Gemmata palustris: one gene and its partner. The protein of the gene in region 2 interacts with the protein of the main gene of each other region in a pairwise test. Links are inferred from orthologs where the notes say so. Each region holds a gene or a part of one and is shown on either strand. Other genes may lie near its edges.

Region 1 (3,408 bases), 2.1 Mb from region 2 along the record:
GGGCTGTTCTTCAATCTCAAATCGCACTTCTGAAATCACAAATCCCTACTCCACGTTTTGTACCTGCTCCCGCAATTTCTCCAGCGTCGATTTCATCTCGACGACGTGTCGGCTGATAGACACATCGCCGGCCTTCGAGCCGATGGTGTTGGTCTCGCGACCCATTTCCTGGATGACGAATTCGAGCTTGCGCCCGGCCTCGTCGCCCTTGCGGATCAGCTCCGCGAACTGGTCGAGGTGGCTCGTCAGCCGCATCACCTCTTCGGACACGTCCGTGCGATCGGCGAACAGCGCGACCTCGCGGATGACGGTTTCCGCGTTCAGCACGAGCCCGGCGTCCGCGACCGCTTGCCGCACGCGGTCCAGAATGCGCTGGCGGTACTCGGTCACGACTCCGGGCAACAGCGTGCGAATGGCCGCGAGTTGTTCTGCGATGGTGCCGTGGTGGGCGAGCAGTTCGGTCGCGACCGCTTTGCCCTCTTCGCCCCGCATCTGATTGAGTTTCGCGAGAGCCGCGTCGAGGGCCTTCTCGACCACCGGCCACTCGTCGTCGGGCGGCGTGCCGCCGTTGCGGGTTTCGGGTGCCACTCCCGGCAAGTTCAGCGCCCCCGCGGAGAGCGGGGCGACCAACTCCGGTGTACCGGCTTCGAGGCACGAGGCCCGAATTTGCTTGAGGTAGTCGGCCAGGACTTTTGTGTTCAGCGCGGGCGCGGCCGCGTGCCCCTGTCGCTCGACGCGAATGTGAACGTGGAGCGTGCCGCGCCGGACGTGTCGGCGGACGACCTTCTCCAGTTCGCTCTCGTAGAGCGGGTACGGGTCCGAGCCGCGGACGGTCAGTTTCAGGTGCCGGTTGTTGACCGCCCGTACCTCGACGGACACGCCGAGGGTACCCGTTTCAATGCGGGCCGCGCCGAACCCGGTCATGCTGAGCAACACGCCGGTGGCCTCTTGGCTTTGAAAAAGGGACACGCCTACGGGCGGGACGGTTCGCTGGGTTGAACCGCAACCGGTTCGGGAGAGGGAACGCACGAACCGCTCCATAATAAATAGAGCGGTTCGCCAAAGATCGATTGTACGCCTAACTCAGCTCGTGATCGTCGTTTGCGAGCTGTTCTTGTCGGCTTCCACGTTGTACTTGACCACTTTAACGTGGATCATAATGACCAGCACCCAAACGCCCGCGAGCCAGAGGGTGATCTTCACGAACTGGTCCGCGGCGCGCGACCCGAACGGGCTGGACCCGCCGGCGCCACCGAACGCTCCGGCCAACCCGCCGCCCTTACCGCGCTGGATCAGCACGAGCAGCATGAGCAGGAAGCCGATCGTGAGAACAACGGCGTTGAGTGCGTGTGAATACCACGCGGCGGCGAACAGATCCACGACCAACCTCCACTCTGCGGGCAGCTCTACGGCCACCGTGCCTGACCGGTTGAACTGTTACTCTAGTAACGATCGCACCCGTCGGGAAGGCTACCCACCGGCGGCCTTCACGATCGCGACAAAGGAGTCGGACTTAAGGCTCGCCCCGCCGACGAGGGCACCGTCCACGTCCGGCTGGCTCATCAGCCCGGCGGTGGTTTCGGGGGTGACGGAGCCGCCGTAGAGGATGGGAGTCGTATCGGCGATTTTATCGCCGTAAAGTTGCCGAAGTTTCGTGCGCACGAAGGCGTGCGCCTCTTGCGCCTGTTCCGGCGTTGCAACCTTACCGGTCCCGATGGCCCACACCGGTTCGTAAGCGATCACCAACCGCTGGAACTGTTCGTTGGTCAGGCCGGCGCAGGCCGCGTACACCTGCCGTTGAAACACCCGCTCCTGCAGGTTGCGATCGCGCTCCGCGAGCGTCTCGCCCATGCACAGGATCACACTCAGGCCCTCTTCGAGAGCCGTGTGAACCTTGTGGTTGATGAGCGTTTCGCTCTCGCCGAGGATGTGTCGGCGCTCACTGTGGCCGACGATGACGTACTTGCACCCGGTTTCGATCAGCATCGCGGGGCTGACTTCGCCGGTGAACGCGCCCTTCTTCTCGGAGTGAACGTCCTGGGCGCCGAGGGCGACCGACGACCCCTTGATCGCCTCACCGACCGGGAGCAGCCACGGGAACGGCGGGCACACCGCGACCGTCACACTCGTGTCGGTGCCGACGCCCTTCGCCACGGCCGCGCCGAGCGCCTTCGCTTCGGCGAGCGTGGTGTTCATCTTCCAGTTCCCGGCAACGAACTTCTTGCGCATTGGTGTGGAATCTCCAGGCGAACCCCGGCCGCCAGGCCGGGGGTGAAGTGGCCGACCGATAACCCCCGACCTCACGGTCAGGCCCACCCAATCACTTCTCCGGCGGCGCCCAGAACTCGCGGTCCAGGGCGCTGGCGAGCTTGCGGAGGTCGCCCATCAGGTCAAGGAACTGGTGCGGCAATAGCGCCTGCGGGCCGTCGGAGAGGGCCTTTTCGGGGCAGTTGTGGACCTCGACGTGGATGCCGTCCGAGCCCGCGGCGACGCTCGCCCGGCACATGCTCGGGATGAGGTCGGGGCGCCCGGTCGCGTGCGACGGGTCCACGATGATGGGCAGGTGGCTCTGGCCCTTCACGTTCGGCACCGCACTCATGTCGAGCATGTTCCGCGTGCTGTCCTCGAAACTGCGCACGCCGCGCTCGCACAGCACCACGTCCTTGTTGCCCTCGGACAGCACGTACTCGGCCGACATGAGCAGGTCTTTCACGGTCGCGCTCATGCCGCGCTTCAGCAGCACCGGCTTCATCGCCTTGCCGCACTCTTTCAGCAGGTCGAAGTTCTGCATGTTCCGGGCACCGATCTGGAGCATGTCGGTGTACCGGCACACGAGATCGACTTGCCGCGGGTCCATGACTTCCGTCACGACGGGCATGTCGTACTTGTCGCCCACGTCGCGGAGGATCTTCAGCCCGTCCTCGCCCATGCCCTGGAAGGCGTAGGGGCTGGTGCGCGGCTTGAACGCGCCGCCGCGGAGGATGTTCGCGCCGCCCGCTTTCACGTACTTCGCGATCGTGTCGAGAACCTCGTACCCCTCAATGGCGCACGGCCCCGCGATCATCGCGAGGCTGCCGCCGCCGATCTTCACCTTGCCCACGTAGACCGAACTGTCGGACTTGTGGAACTCGCGGCTCGCGAGTTTGAACGGTTTCAGAATGCGCAACACTTGCTCGACGCCCGGGATCGCGGAAAAGTTCTCTGTGCCGGGCTTCGCTTCGTCGCCGATCACACCGATGATGGTACGACTCTCCCCCCGGCTCACGTGCGGGGTAAAACCCATCTCGCGGACCCGCTCGATTACGTGGTCGATCTGCTCAAGCGTCGCGTCGGGCCGGATGACGAGGATCATGAAAAAGCTAAGGGTTAAGGGAGAGGCTGCGTGGGGCAGGTTGTAATAATCTTACA
Region 2 (3,575 bases):
ACTTCCACATCGGCACGGAGCTGCTCCAGTTCATCGCGAAGAACGCGAAGGGCGTGAACATGGAGTTCGTGGGCCTGCGCCCGGAGAAGCTACACGACCTGACCGAGAACGTGTTCCTGCAACACGACCTGAACATCTTTAACTTCATCATCGAGATCAACCGGCAGCTCAACGAACAGGGGTTGGAGCTTCAACCGAAGGGTGAACTCGACTTCAGTTGCATCACCGACGGCGAGTTCCCGATCGAGGACATGCCGCACGGCTGGTTCAACTTAATCGACCTCGAATCGGCGATCGAAATGTACACGCCGATGTACCAACTGCTCCTGACCGACAGCGACTTCTGGCGCGCGTGCAACTCGCTCCAACTGGACGAAACCATCGCGCTCTACGCGACCACGCTCCTGAACGACCACCGGTACTTGGGGTTGGTGAACAACAAGCACCCGATCGTTCCGAGTTCGACGCTCGGTGCCGCGCACCGCCTCATGCTGCACGGCCTGGCGGCGGAGTTCCTGCACGCCTTTCTGGTCCGCCAGAAGCGCACACGCGAGAACAAGGCCGACGCCGTGAAGCAGGACCGCCCCCTACAGGGACCAATATCCTCCTGAAGAATTTGTGCGCACCTCGGGCACTCATCTCGACATCAGCGCCCACCAGTTGATAAGGCTCGCACAGAGGCCGAGGACGATGAACACTTTCATCGGCTCCGGCACCTCTTCCCAGGTTCGTGCCTCTCCCCGCCCGTACCTCTGCCGCTGGGTCGCAAAATCGTATGGAAATAGGAGGTTGCCGGTTCCCACGGCAGTAGCGAACGGGAAAAAAATCGCGGACAAATAACCGACCTCGTTACCCCGAAGCGCTTCGCGCCAGAACCAAAACACCCCAAAAGCACCGATCCCAAACAAAAACAGCCCGATCAGTCGCTGCCCGAGTCGGGATTCGACGAACGCATTTCTTGGCGATTCGGGTTCTTTAGAGACGCGCGGCGCTTGAAAGAGTTCTTCCGCGCGCCGCACGGTAAACAGAAACTGTCTCACCATCAGAACAGAAAACGTAACGAGAAGAATCAGAAATGCGCCCACGATCAGAGCGACTTTGATATCTCCCATGACTACTTCCCTGCCCAAACTTGGCACAGTTCCAGCACAACCTTCACCGCGGATTCCATCTCTTCCAAACAGGTCCATTCGAGCGGGGAGTGCGGGTTGTGTTCGCCGGTCGAGATGTTGGGCGTCGGTAGCCCCTTCTCTGTGAGTTGCGAGCCATCGGTGCCGCCGCGGATAATCTTGAACTTCGGCTCCAGACCCGCGCGCCGGGTCGCTTCTTCCGCGAACTTCACCGCGTTCGGCATCTTCGCGATCCCGTCGCGCATGTTGCGGTACTGCTTCCGCGTCTCGACCTGCACTTTCGCTTGCGGGTACTCGCGCTCGACTTGGCGCGCGATCTCGCGCAGGAGGTCCGCTTGTACCGCGAGCTGCGCGGTATCGAAGTCGCGGAGCAGGAAGCCGATTTTGACCTGACCGGTCCCGCCCTCGGTCGTCAGCGGGTGCAGGAACCCATCACGCCCGTCGGTCGTTTCGGGACTCATCGTGCGCTGGGGAAGGTGGTCGATGAACATTGCGGCGAGTCGCACCGCATTCACCATCCGCCCCTTCCCGATGGACGGGTGAATGTTGATGCCGGTGACGGTGACCGTTGCGGCGTCGGCGGAGAACGTTTCGTCCTCGATCTCGCCCGACGCCATTCCGTCGAGCGTGTACGCGACCACCGCCCCAATCTGCGCCGGTTCCAGGTGCTTCACGCCGAAACCGATCTCTTCATCGCACGTGAAGACGATTCGGACCGGGCCGTGCGGGATCTGGGGATTCGCCAACAGAGTGCGGGCGGCTTCCATGATGACCGCAACTCCGGCCTTGTCATCGGCCCCGAGCAGGGTCGTGCCGTCCGTCGTGATGATCGTCTTCCCGATCAGGCCGTTCAGTTCCGGGTTCTCGGTAACGCGGATCACTTTCGTGGGGTCTTTCGGCAACGTGATGTCGCCACCGCGGTACCCGCGAATCACTTGCGGGTCCACGTCCTTGCCCGAGTTTTCGGGGTTGGTGTCGACATGCGCGTTGAACGCGATGGTGGGCGCACCCGGCACGTTACCCGGCACGGTCGCGAACACGAGGCCGTGTTCGTTCTGGACCGCGTCCGTGATCCCGAGCGCGAGCAGTTCGTCGCGGAGCATCGCGCCGAGCACGAGTTGTCCGGGCGAACTCGGATAAGTGGTGGATTTCTCGTCCGCTTTGGTGTCGATGCGAACGTACCGCAGGAACCGTTCGAGTAGCGTGTGCGTGTCAATGGCCATAAGAGTTTCACCGCAGAGAACGCAGAGAAGAACAGAGGCTTTATTTACTCGCTGACTTTCTCGGTGCCCTCTGCGTTCTCTGCGGTGAATCGGTTTTCGTGCTCTTCTTCCGCTTGCGCTTCGCCGCGAGGCCCTTCACGCCGATCTTCGGGCACAGGTCCGCGATCACACACTTTTCGCACCGCGGCTTGCGCGACAAGCACACCTTGCGGCCGTGCATGATGAGCCGGCCGCTGAAGTGCAGCCATTCTGATTGCGGCACGATCTCGGCCAGCGCGAGTTCGACCTTCACCGGATCGCGGTGGCGCGTCAGCCCGAGCCGGCGCGAGAGCCGCCCGACGTGCGTGTCCACGGTGACGCCGGGCGTCTCGAATGCGTGCCCGAGGATCACGTTCGCGGTCTTGCGACCGACCCCGGGGAGTGTCACGAGGTCATCGAGCGTGGTTGGAACTTCGCCGCCGAAGCGCACTACCATCTCCACGCAGCACGCGCGGATATTCTTGGCTTTGTTTTTGTAAAACCCCGACGGCTTGACGAGTTGCTCCAACTCCTTGATATCGCATTCCGCGAGTTCTCTCGCCGTCGGGAACCGCGCGAAGAGCGCAGGCGTGAGCAGGTTCACGCGCTTGTCGGTGCATTGCGCCGAGAGAATGACTGCAATAAGTAACTGGAACGGGTTCGCGTAGTTTAGCCCCTCGAACTCCGGGTACAGCGGGGCGAGCCGGTCGTTGATCGGCACGACACGATCGCGCGCGGGCGGGAGCTTCGACTCAGAAGTGAGGTCGTCCATGTTACGCGGCCCGCCGAACAGAAGTCGCGGGTTCTCCTGCCGTCGCTACGGATACGGGCTCAGATGCGGTTCGGGCGCGAGCCTGTTCCGCTTCGAGCGGCGTAATAAATCCTCGCGCGAGCAGCGCATCAGTGTCGAGCGAGACGCTAGTCGGAGCGCCCGCGGTAAACGATCCCAGGGCCGCGAACGCGCGGCGCTCTTGTGCGAAGCCGGTTTCGTCCGAGCTGCGTTCCGGCACGCGCGGGGTACATTCGAGTTCATCAAGGAACGTGCGCAGATCGATCTTCGCGCGCCGGGCACAAAACGCCCGGTCCACCAAACCGCGGTCGCGTGCTTCGCGGCCCGAAAGTGTGCGCCCTGATGTAATGAACGGTTCCGCGCGGCGCCCCAACAACGTCCGCAGCCGATGACTTCCGCCGAAGCACGTGAAGC

Evidence for each region. Proteins that work in one complex are often made in the same cells at the same time.
Region 1: the proteins of pepT (region 2) and tpiA interact in binary tests that used the Escherichia coli proteins (3 or more experiments, as listed by UniProt). The link is inferred for Gemmata palustris from one-to-one orthologs.

What each region holds. Positions count from the first base shown.
Region 1 is NZ_JAGKQQ010000001.1:4,874,860-4,878,267, reverse strand. Bases 351-3,136 are described here. They hold tpiA (triose-phosphate isomerase), read right to left. Parts: upstream 2,230-3,136; coding sequence 1,471-2,229; downstream 351-1,470. Other genes in these bases: aroF (3-deoxy-7-phosphoheptulonate synthase), read right to left, coding at 2,321-3,136; secG (preprotein translocase subunit SecG), read right to left, coding at 1,084-1,380; J8F10_RS20060 (YicC/YloC family endoribonuclease), read right to left, coding at 351-936. In the rest of the region: more of J8F10_RS20060, read right to left, coding at 46-350; more of aroF, read right to left, coding at 3,137-3,352. UniProt on the Escherichia coli protein: Involved in the gluconeogenesis. Catalyzes stereospecifically the conversion of dihydroxyacetone phosphate (DHAP) to D-glyceraldehyde-3-phosphate (G3P).
Region 2 is NZ_JAGKQQ010000001.1:7,005,172-7,008,746, reverse strand. Bases 235-3,187 are described here. They hold pepT (peptidase T), read right to left. Parts: upstream 2,354-3,187; coding sequence 1,115-2,353; downstream 235-1,114. Other genes in these bases: J8F10_RS29070 (enoyl-CoA hydratase/isomerase family protein), read right to left, coding at 3,145-3,187; nth (endonuclease III), read right to left, coding at 2,394-3,143; J8F10_RS29085 (hypothetical protein), read right to left, coding at 636-1,112; J8F10_RS29090 (DUF6999 family protein), read left to right, coding at 235-611. Also shown: more of J8F10_RS29090, read left to right, coding at 1-234; more of J8F10_RS29070, read right to left, coding at 3,188-3,575. UniProt on the Escherichia coli protein: Cleaves the N-terminal amino acid of tripeptides.